Actinospica robiniae DSM 44927: one gene and its partners. The protein of the gene in region 3 interacts with the protein of the main gene of each other region in a pairwise test. Links are inferred from orthologs where the notes say so. Each region holds a gene or a part of one and is shown on either strand. Other genes may lie near its edges.

What was found.
Region 1: the proteins of rlmB (region 3) and ACTRO_RS22600 interact in binary tests that used the Escherichia coli proteins (3 or more experiments, as listed by UniProt). The link is inferred for Actinospica robiniae DSM 44927 from one-to-one orthologs.
Region 2: the proteins of rlmB (region 3) and tsaE interact in binary tests that used the Escherichia coli proteins (3 or more experiments, as listed by UniProt). The link is inferred for Actinospica robiniae DSM 44927 from one-to-one orthologs.

The regions. Positions count from the first base shown.
Region 1 is NZ_KI632511.1:5,357,465-5,360,497, forward strand. The notes cover bases 193-3,033. They hold ACTRO_RS22600 (bifunctional ADP-dependent NAD(P)H-hydrate dehydratase/NAD(P)H-hydrate epimerase), read right to left. Parts: upstream 2,413-3,033; coding sequence 973-2,412; downstream 193-972. Other genes in these bases: alr (alanine racemase), read right to left, coding at 193-976; ACTRO_RS22605 (holo-ACP synthase), read right to left, coding at 2,430-2,783; glmS (glutamine--fructose-6-phosphate transaminase (isomerizing)), read right to left, coding at 2,855-3,033. In the rest of the region: more of alr, read right to left, coding at 1-192. UniProt on the Escherichia coli protein: Bifunctional enzyme that catalyzes the epimerization of the S- and R-forms of NAD(P)HX and the dehydration of the S-form of NAD(P)HX at the expense of ADP, which is converted to AMP.
Region 2 is NZ_KI632511.1:5,352,778-5,357,114, forward strand. The notes cover bases 1,422-4,300. They hold tsaE (tRNA (adenosine(37)-N6)-threonylcarbamoyltransferase complex ATPase subunit type 1 TsaE), read right to left. Parts: upstream 3,157-4,300; coding sequence 2,686-3,156; downstream 1,422-2,685. Other genes in these bases: tsaB (tRNA (adenosine(37)-N6)-threonylcarbamoyltransferase complex dimerization subunit type 1 TsaB), read right to left, coding at 1,422-1,872; ACTRO_RS22580 (L,D-transpeptidase), read left to right, coding at 2,022-2,660; ACTRO_RS22590 (alpha/beta fold hydrolase), read right to left, coding at 3,180-4,300. In the rest of the region: tRNA (adenosine(37)-N6)-threonylcarbamoyltransferase complex transferase subunit TsaD, read right to left, coding at 1-527; rimI (ribosomal protein S18-alanine N-acetyltransferase), read right to left, coding at 524-1,102; more of tsaB, read right to left, coding at 1,156-1,421; more of ACTRO_RS22590, read right to left, coding at 4,301-4,337. UniProt on the Escherichia coli protein: Required for the formation of a threonylcarbamoyl group on adenosine at position 37 (t(6)A37) in tRNAs that read codons beginning with adenine.
Region 3 is NZ_KI632511.1:6,192,088-6,196,432, reverse strand. Bases 778-3,664 are described here. They hold rlmB (23S rRNA (guanosine(2251)-2'-O)-methyltransferase RlmB), read left to right. Parts: upstream 778-1,660; coding sequence 1,661-2,668; downstream 2,669-3,664. Other genes in these bases: ACTRO_RS26460 (ABC transporter ATP-binding protein), read right to left, coding at 2,773-3,664; cysS (cysteine--tRNA ligase), read left to right, coding at 778-1,614. In the rest of the region: ACTRO_RS26475 (HhH-GPD family protein), read left to right, coding at 1-167; more of cysS, read left to right, coding at 214-777; more of ACTRO_RS26460, read right to left, coding at 3,665-3,858; ACTRO_RS26450 (hypothetical protein), read left to right, coding at 4,279-4,345. UniProt on the Escherichia coli protein: Specifically methylates the ribose of guanosine 2251 in 23S rRNA.

The DNA of each region.
Region 1 (3,033 bases), 840 kb from region 3 along the record:
CGAACTGGTCCATCGCCACCCGGCCCGCGACGTGGTAGCGCCGCCCGCCGACCAGCACCGGGCCGCGATCCGAGGCCGCGCGCGGGATGCCGTCCGCGTACCCGGCCGGCACCAGCCCGAGCCGGGTCTCGCCCCCGGTCCGGTAGGTGTGCCCGTAGGACACGCCGTGGCCCGCCGGGACCCACTTGACCAGGGCGAGGCGCCCGCGCAGGGTCATCACCGGCCGCAGCCCGTGCTCCGCCGGGGTGCCGAGCTCCGGCGCGGGGCTGAGCCCGTAGACGGCGAGGCCCGGGCGGACGAGGTCGAAGTGGCTCTCCGGCAGGGTGAGGGTGGCCGGCGAGTTCGCCATGTGCCGCAGCCGGCCGCGCAGGCCGGCCGATTCCGCGTACTCCAAGGCCTCGTGAAAGCGGGTCAGCTGCGCTCGGATCGAGGGATGCCCGGGCTCGTCCGCGCAGGCGAAGTGCGACCACAGGCCGGTCACCTCGAGCAGCCCGGCCCGCTCGGCCTTGACCGCCTCGTCCACCACCAGCGGCCACTCGTGCGGCTGGATCCCGTTGCGGCCCAGCCCGGTGTCCGCCTTGAGCTGGATCCGGGCCAGGCGGCCGGCGCGCTCGGCCGCCTCCAGCACCTCCGCCAGCGCCCACTGGCCGGAGACGGAGACGTCCACCTCCGCCCGCACCAGCGCCTCGAAGTCGTCGCCGGGCGCGTGCAGCCAGGTCAGGATCGGCACGTCGAGGCCCGCGGCGCGCAGAGCCAGCGCCTCCTCCGGCACGGCCGTACCCAGCCAGGCGGCGCCGGCCTCGACCGCGGCCCGGGCGCACGGGACCATGCCGTGCCCGTACGCGTCGGCCTTCACCACGGCCATCACCCGAGCCGGCCCGGCGATCTCGCGCAGGCGCCGCACGTTGGCGCGAAGCGCGTCGAGATCCACACGGGCCTCGAGCCGTGCGGGCGGTGCGGCGGTACGGGTGCTCATCCGGCGACATTCTGCCAGGCCCCGGGCAGGGCCGCGACCAGGTCACCTGCGGCGACCGGCCCGCTGCGTGCCGCGACCAGCCCGGCCGCGCCGTGCAGATACGCCGCCGCCGACGCCGCGTCCATGGGCGAGAGCCCGCCCGCCAGCAGGCCGCCGGCCAGGGCCGCGAGCACGTCGCCGCTCCCGGCCGTGGCCAGGTACGAGGTGGCATGGGTGTTGACCCGGACAGTGCCGCCGCCAGGGTCCGCGACGAGGCTGAACGCCCCCTTCAGCAGCACCGTGGCATCGTAGGTGCGCGCCAGGTCCCGAACCGCGTCCAGCCGCCGCGCGTCGACCTCCTCGGCGCTGCATCCGAGCAGCGCGCCGGCCTCGCCGCTGTGCGGGGTCAGCAGCGTCGGCGCGGTCCGCTCGAGGCGGCTCTTCGGCAGCAGCCTGAGACCGTCGGCGTCGATGAGCACCGGCACGTCCCCGGCCAGGACCCTGGTCAGCCGCCCCCGCGCCTCGTCGCCCTCCCCGAGCCCGGAGCCGACCACCCACGCCTGCACCCGCCCGTCGCCCTGCAGCACCTCCGGATGGGCGCTGACGACGTCGACCGGCCCGTCATAGCGCACCGCTCCCACGCCGGAGCGCAGCGCAGCTCCGGCCGCGAGTAGGGCCGCGCCGGGGTAACGCTCGGAGCCGACCGCGAGGCCGAGCACGCCGCGGCTGTACTTGTGCGCGAACCGGCCCGGCTCGGGCAGCAGAGCACGCACATCCGCCTGCTGTAAGACCTCGACGGCCGGCTCGGCGGAGCCGAACTCCAGGCCGATGTCGACGAGTTCGACGACGCCGACGTGCGCGGCCGCCGGATCGATGAAGAGCCCTGGCTTGTGCGTGCCGAAGGTGACGGTGACGTCGGCCCGGATCGCGACGCCGCCGACCTCGCCGGTGTCCGCGTCCACGCCGCTGGGCAGATCCACCGCGACGATCGGCGCGCCCGTCTGCGCGACGGCGGCGTGCGCGGCCTCGGCGAGCTCGGCGAAGACGCCGCGCAACCCGCCGTGTCCGCCGATGCCGAGCAGCCCGTCCAGAATCAGGTCCGCGCGATCAGCGAGCTCCCGGGCGTCACCCGCCGGTGCGGCCCGGCCGCCGGCCGTCCGCAGCGCGTCGAGCCCGCCGGCGTGCGCCCGGGAGGGGTCGGCGAGCACCGCGTGGACCGCGGCGCCGCGCCGGGCCAGCATCGCTCCCGCGTAGAGGGCGTCGCCGCCGTTGTCACCCACGCCCACCAGCAGCAGCACGCGCGAGCCGTACACGCCGCCGCGGGCCGAACCCAGAATGGCCGCGGCCACGTTCGCCAACCCGGTCGCGGCCCGCTGCATGAGCGCGCCCTCGGGCAGAGCGGCCATCAGTTCCTGTTCCGCCGCGCGGACGGCCGCCACCTCGTATGCGTACCTCATCCCGCCATTCTGCCCGGTCAGCTCGCCTCAGCCACCACCATCGCCGAGGCGATCCCGGCATCATGGCTCAGCGACAGGTGCCAGCGGGTGACGCCGAGCTCGGCCGCACGCCGGGCCACCCCGCCGGAGACCACCAGGTACGGCCGCCCGGTCGGCTGGCTGCGCACCTCGGCGTCCTGCCAGCTCAGGTCGCCGGGCACGCCCAGCGCCTTGCCCACCGCCTCCTTCGCGGCGAACCTGGCCGCGAGCGAGGCCGTCGGCAGGCCCCGCTCGCCGGGCGTGAAGACCCGCTCGAGCAGCGCCGGGGTGCGCTCGAGCGTGGCCTGGAACCGGGCGACATCGACCACGTCGATCCCCACACCCACGATCATCGCCCAGCCTCCGGCCCTGCTATTCCCCCGACGTCGTTGCGACGGACTTCGCCAGGTTAGCCGATCGGCTGCTACTCGACTGTCACGGACTTCGCCAGGTTACGCGGCTGGTCCACGTCCAGTCCCTTCGCGTCCGCGAGCGCGCAGGCGAAGATCTGCAGCGGCACGGTGGCCACCAGCGGCTGCAGCAGCGTCGGCAGCTCCGGCACGTAGATGAGCGTGTCCGCGAACGGGACCACCGCCTCGTCGC
Region 2 (4,337 bases), 840 kb from region 3 along the record:
CGGGCCACCTTGTCGAAGGCCTCGCCGGCCGCGTCGTCGATCGTGTTGCCCAGCGGGCGGATGTCGGTGGCCACGTCCGGCACCAGCAGCAGCGAGGAGTGGCCGCCGGAGACCAGCAGCGCCATCGCCGGCTGCGGCAGCGGGCCGTGCTCGAGCTGGTCCACGCACACGTGCGCGGCCAGGTGGTTGACCCCGTAGATCGGCTTGCCCAGCGCCAGCGCGTACGCCTTGGCCGCGGCCACCCCGACCAGCAGCGCGCCGGCCAGGCCCGGGCCCGAGGTGACCGCCACCGCGTCGATGTCGGAGAGCTTGAGGCCGGCCTGGTCCAGGGCGCGGCGCACGGTGGGCACCATCGCCTCCAGGTGCGCCCGCGAGGCCACCTCCGGCACCACGCCGCCGTAGCGGGCGTGCTCGTCGACGCTGGTGGCCACCGCGTCGGCGAGCAGCTCCGTGCCGCGCACGATGCCGACCCCGGTCTCGTCGCAGGAGGTCTCGAAGCCGAGCACGATCGGCTGGTCGGCGGTCATGGGTTCACCCTGTTCTCGAAATCAGCGTCCATCCCGGTTTCGGGCAGCGCGGAGTTCCCGGGCAGCGCGTGCGCGCCGCCGAATCCGCCGCCGGGGCCCGGCCCGAACCGGCCGAGCACCCCGCTGCTGCGCATCACCAGCGCGTCCACCCCGGCCGGCTGGTAGTAGCCCTTGCGCACCCCGATCCCGGCGAAACCGAAGCGCTGATAAAGCTTCTGCGCCCGCTCGTTGTCCACCCGCACTTCCAGCACGACCTCGTCGCAGCGGCGCCGGGCCGCCTCCCGCATCAGCTCGGTCAGCAGCCGCGCGCCGAGCCCCCGCCCGGACCGGGCCGGATCCACCGCGATCGTGAGCACCTCGGCCTCCCCCGCCCCGGCGAGCAGGCCCGCGTATCCGACGATGCGCGGCTCCGCCTCGCCCGGCCGCCCGCCGCGCGAGCCGGTGTCCTCGGCCACCACGTAGTGCCGGCTGGCGGACTCGGCCAGCTCCGACCAGAACATCCCGACCGACCAGGCGTCCTCGGGAAAGGCGAGGTGCTCGAGCAGGACCACGCCCGGGATGTCCCACCAGCGCATCCGGCGCAGACGGATCCCGGTCTCGCCGGCCGCGGCGGGCGGTCCCCAGCCGGTCACGCCGGGCCCGCCCCGGTCGCCGCGCGGCCGCCGAGCTCGCGCGCGTCCGGCTGGCGCACGGATTTGGGCGCGCCCGGTTCGACCGCGTCGGGGCGGCGCAGGTAGAGCGGATAGGGCGGCAGCAGCGCACTCGGGTCCTCGGCCAGCAGGCGCGCCGTCAGGTCGGCCAGCACGGCCGCGCTGGGCAGCTCGGGCGCGAGCGGCGCCGGGAAGCGGTCCGGGTAGAGCACCGGGCCCTGCCCGGCCACCGCGCGTCCGGCCAACTGATCGGCGATCTCGGCCGGACGGTCCACGGCCGGCTCGCCGCCGCGCCGCCCGGCCGCGTCGTACACGGCCCAGTACACCTCGCGCCGGCGCGCGTCGGTGGCGACCGCGAAATCCTTGCCAGGCCCGCCGTCCGCGAGCACCTCGGCGGCCAGGATGTCGAGGGTGCACACGCCGTGCACCGGGATCTCCAGCGCGTCCCCGAGCGCCCGGGCCGTCATCAGCCCGACCCGCAGCCCGGTGAACGGGCCCGGCCCGACCCCGACGGCCACCGCGGTCAGGTCCGCGCGCGCGGCGCCGGCCTCGGCCAGCACCCGCTCGATGCCGGGGGCCAGCAGTTCCCCGTGCCTGCGCGCGTCGATGACGGTGTGCTGCGCGAGCACGCCCTGTCCGCCCCGCAGTGCGACGGTCACCGCCGGGGTCGCCGTGTCGAAAGCCAAGAGCAGCACCCGGCCATTATTCATCACCGCGCGTCCGGAGCCCGTCACGGCTCCCATCCGTCGGCGCCCGCTACCGCGCGGGCACGCACCGTGCCGGAGCGCATTGCCCTGTCCCTGCCACTTAACCCGCGCCGTACCGGTAGGGCATGATGGCCCCCATGGGTAGAGGAACCCGGGCCGCCGGCGCCCGCAGATACGGCGCCGACCCGGCCCCCGCCGCCCCGGATCCGGGCGCGCCGCGCGGGGTCCGCGCACCGCGCAAGTCCGGCCGCGGCGCGACCTTCTCGGTGCTGACGATGACGCTGGCCGCCTTGGCCGGCGTGGGAATCCTCGCCGCCCAGGCGGAGGCGACCGCGCCGCACGCGTCGACGAACAACAGCGCCAAGGCGTCTTCGACCTCGAAGACCGCCCCCCTGCCCACCACGCTGCCGGCGCACTCGGGCAGCGGCACCCGGATCGTCTACTCGCCGAGCGAGCACCGGGTGTGGCTGGTGCAGGGATCGACGGTGAGCCGGACCATGCAGGTGGTGCCCGGCACCGTCACACCGCCCGCGGGCACCTTCCAGGTCTACGCCAAGAGCCCCGGCTCGACCGGCGGCGACGGCAAGGCCGTGGTCTACCTGGTGCGCTTCGATTCCAGCTCCGACACCGTCTTCGGCTTCGACGCCGTGGCCGGCCTGGCCGGCATGCCGCCGAAGCCCACCGGCAGCACCGGCGGCGTGCGGATGGAACAGACCGACGCGCTGGTGCTCTACCAGTTCGCCTCGGTCGGCACCGACGTCGTCGTCGTGTCCTGACACGCCCGGCGATCCGCGCGCCGCGTCAGGACCTTTCGAAGGCGATCTCCCGGACGTCGTCCTCGCGGGAACGGTCGAACCTGACCACGTAGTGCCCGCCTCGGCCCTCGGCCAGCACCTCCGCCTTGCCCTCGCCCCACTCCACCACGGTGACCGAGTCCTCCACCGACGCGTCGAGGTCCAGGTCGTCGAGCTCGGCCAGGCCGCCGAGCCGGTAGGCGTCCACGTGCACCAGCGCCGGGCCGCCGGTGAGCGAGGGGTGCACCCGCGCCAGCACGAAGGTGGGCGAGGTGATCGGGCCGCGCACGCCGAGTCCCTCGGCCAGGCCCTGGGTGAAGGTGGTCTTGCCCGCCCCCAGTCCACCCGAAAGAATCACCAGGTCGCCGGGGCCGAGGCGCTCGGCGAAGCGCAGGCCGGCCGCGCGGGTGGCCGCGGCGTCCTCGGCCCGCACCACCTCGGGCGCGGTCCGGCCGCGGCCGGACTCGGAATCGTTCACTGCGCATCCCTCACTGCGAGTCCCTACTGCGCCGCCCTCCGGGGGGACGGAGCCGGATCGAGCTGAGCCTCGACCCGGTCCACCAGAGTACGCAACGCCTCGTTCACCTCGTCCGGATGCTCCAGGATGACCGCGTGTCCGGCGTTCGGCAGCACCGTGTAGGCGGCCGAGGGGATGGCGGCGGCCAGGGCCTCGCTGTGCGCCACCGGCAGCACCATGTCGCCGGAGGCGCCGAGCACGAGCGTGGGCACGCGGTCGAACAGCGGCACCGCGTCGCCGAGCTCCACGTGGCTCAGCGCCGGGTAGTACTCGGCGATGACGTCGATGGACACTGATTCGATCATGTCCAGGGTGAAGCGCACCACTGACTCGGGCACCTCGGAGCCGAAGGCGTAGCGGCGGGTGAGCACCAGGCCGAGGTCGCCGCCGAGCGTGCGGCCGCGGTCCACCAGCGCGGCCTGACGGGCCAGCAGGCCGAGCAGCCCGGGGGTGGCCCGGTGCAGCAGCTGCGCGCCGGGGCGCGGCAGCCCGAACACGACGTCCTCGAAGCGCCCGGCCGAGGTGCTGATCAGCGCGGCGCCCACGATCCGGTCGCCGAACAGCTCGGGATGCCGCTGGGCCAGCGCCATCATGGTCATCCCGCCCATCGAGTGCCCGATCAGGATCACCGGGCCCTGCGGGCAGGCGGCCTCGAGCACGGCGTGGAGGTCGTCGGCGAGCTGATCCACCGTCACCGAGGCCGAACGGCCGGAGCGCTCGCGCGGCAGCTTGCCGGAGCGGCCGTGGCCGCGCTGGTCCCAGAACACCATCCGGTGCGTCGCGGAGAACTCGGCCCGCTGGTAGTGCCAGCAGTCCTGGTCCAGGCAGAAGCCGTGGGTGAAGAGCAGAGTGGGGCGCTCGGCCTCGTCCGGATCGGCGGCCTCCGCCGCCCGCCCCGTCGCCGGGCCGCGCGGCTCGTCCACCTCCACGTGCAGCTCGACCCCGTCGTTCGCGCGCACCGTGCGCGCGTCGCCTCGCAGCGAGCCGAAGGGCTCGCCGGGGTCGTGTATCGCGGCCATCCGCCGCACCGCCCGCCCGATGGTGAGCCGTTCCACGGTGAAGCCGACCGCGACTCCCGCCGCCACCACCCCGACGGCGGCGCCGAGAAGCCCGGCCCGCCTGCCCTTGCCCGACGCCTCTGC
Region 3 (4,345 bases):
GCCGCGGCGCGCTGCTCGCCGTACTCCGCGCGGCGCACGCCCCGGTGGAGGCGGACGCGCTGTTCACGGCCTGGCCCGACGAAGCCCAGCGCGGGCGCGCTCTGCAGGGCCTGATCGCCGACGGTCTGGCCGTGCGCACCGCGGACAACCAGTACCGGCTGCCTTAGCCATTTCGAGCGAGAGCAGCCGTGATCTCCCGGTAGCCTTGTCACTGTGACTCTCCGCCTTTATGACACCGCCACGCGCAGCGTTCGCGACTTCGTGCCCCTCACCCCGGGCAAGGTCTCGATCTACGGCTGCGGGCTGACTGTCCAGGGCGCGCCCCACATCGGGCACATCCGTTTCGGTGTCGCATTCGACGTGCTCGCGCGCTGGCTCACCTACCGCGGGTTCGAAGTCACCTACTGCCGCAACGTCACCGACATCGACGACAAGATCCTCAGGAAGGCCGCGGAGCAGGAGGTCGAGTACTGGCGGGTGGCCAGCAGGTACGAGCGGGAGGCCACCAAGGCCTACACCCTGCTCGGCTGCCTCCCGCCGAGCGTCGAGCCGCGCGCCACCGGCCACATCCCCGAGATGATCGCGATGACCGCGGACCTGATCGAACGCGGTCACGCCTACGCCGCCGGCGGCGACGTCTACTACGACGTGCGCTCGTTCCCCGAGTACGGCGCCCTGTCCAACCAGCGCCTCGGCGACATGCTCAGCGCCGACGACGCCGACCCGAAGAACGCCAAGCGGGACCCGCGCGACTTCACCCTGTGGAAGGGCGCGAAGCCGGGCGAGCCGTTCTGGGACAGCCCCTGGGGCCCGGGCCGGCCCGGCTGGCACCTCGAGTGCTCGGCGATGACGCACAAGTACCTCGGCACCGCCTTCGACATCCACGGCGGCGGCCTCGACCTGATCTTCCCGCACCACGAGAACGAGATCGCCCAGTCCAAGGGCGTCGGCGACGCGTTCGCCCAGTACTGGCTGCACAACGCCTGGGTGACGGTCAAGAACCTGAAGATGGGCAAGTCGCTCGGCAACGCGCTGCTCGTCGAAGAGGTGGCCAAGCGGCACCGGCCGGTCGTGCTGCGCTACTACCTGGTCAATCCGCACTACCGCTCCATGATCGAATACTCTGAGGAGGCGATCGAGGAGGCGGGCACGGCGTACGCTCGGATCGAGCAGTTCCTCACCCGCGCGGTGGAGCTGGCCGGCCCGGTCGCGGCGAACGACCAGGTGCTGGACGCGTTCGCCGAGGCCATGGACGACGACCTCGGCGTCCCGCAGGCGATAGCGGTGCTGCACCAGACCGTGCGAGCCGGGAATGTCGCGCTCGCCGACGGGGACAAGGAGACCGTCGCCGCGCGGCTGGCCGAGACGCTGGCGATGCTGCGCGTGCTCGGCCTCGACCCGTTCAGCGAGCCGTGGGCCGGCGAGGCCGACCAGGACGACGCGGCCGAGCTGCGCGAGACGATCGGCAAGCTGGTCGCCGTCGCGCTCGAGCAGCGGCAGGCGGCGCGCGCCCGCAAGGACTTCACGGCGGCCGACGAGATCCGGGCCTCGCTCGGCGCGGCCGGCGTGCAGATCGAGGACACCCCGGCCGGGCCGCGGTGGACCCTCACCTGATCAGACCATCCGAAAACGGAACACGAATAACAGAAAGGCCGCTGACATGGCAGGCGGTAAGGGCGGCGGCCTCGGTGGACGCGGCAACAAGGCAGGATCCTCGCGCAAGGGCGCGATGAAGGGCTCGGGCGGGCAGCGCAAGCAGGGCCTCGAGGGCAAGGGCCCGACGCCGAAGGCGGTGGACCGGGCCAAGCACCCCGCGGCCAAGCGGGCCGCCTCGGCGACCCGCCGCGCCCAGGGCACCGGCAGCGGTGGCCGCGGCCCCGCCCGCCCGAAGGTCCCGTACAAGGCGAACCGGCAGATCAGCGAGCTGATCGCGGGCCGCAACTCGGTGGTCGAGGCGCTGCGCGCGCAGATCCCGGCGACCACGCTGTACGTCGCCGCGATGATCGACATCGACGACCGGGTGCGCGAGTCGATCACCCTGGCCACCCAGCGCGGCCTGCCCGTGCTCGAGGTCTCCCGCCAGGAGGTGGACCGGCTCACCGACGGCGCCATCCACCAGGGCGTCGCGCTGCAGATCCCGCAGTACTCCTACGCGCACCCGGACGACCTGCTGCGGCAGGCCGAGGACGCCGCCGAGACCCCGCTGATCGTCGCCCTCGACGGCGTCACCGACCCGCGCAACCTCGGCGCCGTGATCCGTTCCGCCGCCGCGTTCGGCGCGCAGGGCGTCGTCATCCCGGAGCGTCGCAGCGCCGGAATGACCGCCGGTGCGTGGAAGACCTCCGCCGGTGCCGCCGCGCGCGTCCCGGTGGCCCAGGCCGGAAACCTGACCCGGACGCTCGAGTCGTACCAGAAGCAGGGCCTGGTCGTGGTCGGCCTGGCCGCGAACGGCACGGTGGACCTGGCCGACCTGGAGGCCGGCTCGGACCCGCTGGCGCTCGTGATCGGCTCGGAGGGCAAGGGCCTGTCCCGGCTGGTGCAGCAGACCTGCGACCTGACGGTGCGTATCCCGATCGCCGCGGCGACCGAGTCGCTCAACGCGGGCGTGGCCGCAGCCATCGCGCTCTACGAGGTGGCCCAGCGCCGCCGGCGGGCCGGCCGGCTCTAGCCGCGCGGCCGCGCAGGCCCGCCGGCGATCCGCTGACGAAGCAAAGAGCGGCGCCTCCCGATCGATGACCGATCGGGAGGCGCCGCTCTTACGTCTGGCTGCGCTTAGTCGGAGATGCGCTGCCCGGTCGTGGTCGAGAAGACGTGCGTCTCGCCCGCCTTCGGCACCACGTACAGGTCCTCGCCCTTGGCCGGAGTGTTGCGCGCGTCCACGCGGACGATGACGTCGACGTCCTTGCCGTTGGCCTTGGCGGTGCCGTAGGCGAACGCGTCGGCGCCGAGCTCTTCCACGACGTTGACCTGGACCTTGACGCCGCGGGAACCGTCGGCGACGAGGTCGAAGGACTCCGGCCGCACACCCACGGTGACCGTGCCGCCCTCGGCCCGGCCCAGGACCGCGCGGTCCACCGGGACGATGGCGCCGTCGAAGTCCACGCCGCCGTCGACGATCGGGGCCTCGATCAGGTTCATCGCCGGGGAGCCGATGAATCCGGCCACGAAGACGTTGGCCGGCCGCTCGTACATGTGGCGCGGGGTGTCGCACTGCTGCAGCAGGCCGTCCTTGAGCACCGCGACGCGGTCGCCCATGGTCATGGCCTCGACCTGGTCGTGCGTGACGTAGACGGTGGTGATGCCCAGACGGCGCTGGAGCGAGGCGATCTGCGTACGGGTCTGCACACGCAGCTTCGCGTCGAGGTTCGACAGCGGCTCGTCCATGAGGAAGACCTTGGGCTCACGCACGATGGCGCGGCCCATCGCGACGCGCTGGCGCTGACCGCCGGACAGGGCCTTCGGCTTGCGGCCGAGGTACTCGCTCAGCTCGAGGAGCTTCGCGGCCTCTTCGACCTTGGTGCGGATCTCCGCCTTCGGCACGCCCGCGATCTTGAGCGCGAAGCCCATGTTGTCGGCCACGGTCATGTGCGGGTAGAGCGCGTAGTTCTGGAAGACCATCGCGATGTCGCGGTCCTTCGGCGGCAGGTTCGTCACGTCCCGCTCGCCGATGCGGATCTCGCCGGAGGTGACCTCCTCGAGGCCCGCGAGCATGCGCAGGGAGGTGGACTTGCCGCATCCGGACGGGCCGACGAGCACGAGGAACTCGCCGTCCTGGATGTCGAGGTTGAGCTGATCGACAGCCGGGCGCTCGGCGCCCGGGTAGATGCACGATGCAGCTTCGTAGATAACACCAGCCATGGTGGGATACACCCTTTCAACCGGCAGGAACGTGCCGGACGATCCGAGTTGGAAGGCCATGGCCCCGCCCGAGCAGTCGCACACAGCGGTTGAGCAGACAGGACCTCGTCCGACCGTATAGTCTTACGATCCTTTTGCCAAGAGCCCCAGCCCTCCCAACTCCCCAATCCGCTGTCCCCCACCCGCCCCGCCCGGTACCATGGCAGCGTCCGGCAGCGGCGCCCCACGTCGCCCGGCACCGGCCGGCGTGGCGCAATTGGCAGCGCACCTGTCTTGTAAACAGGTGGTTGGGGGTTCGAGTCCCCCCGTCGGCTCCCAACGAGAATCACCGGAGATCTCAGGTCAGTCGGCGGAGTACACCGCCGAGGACGAGTCGAGCAGCGCATGTATCGGCAGAGGGAAGGCCGAGGTGGCCCGAAGATGACCGCTACCCGGCTCACCGCGGACACCCGCACGGAGTTCTTCGCACGATTCGGCGGGTTCGAGG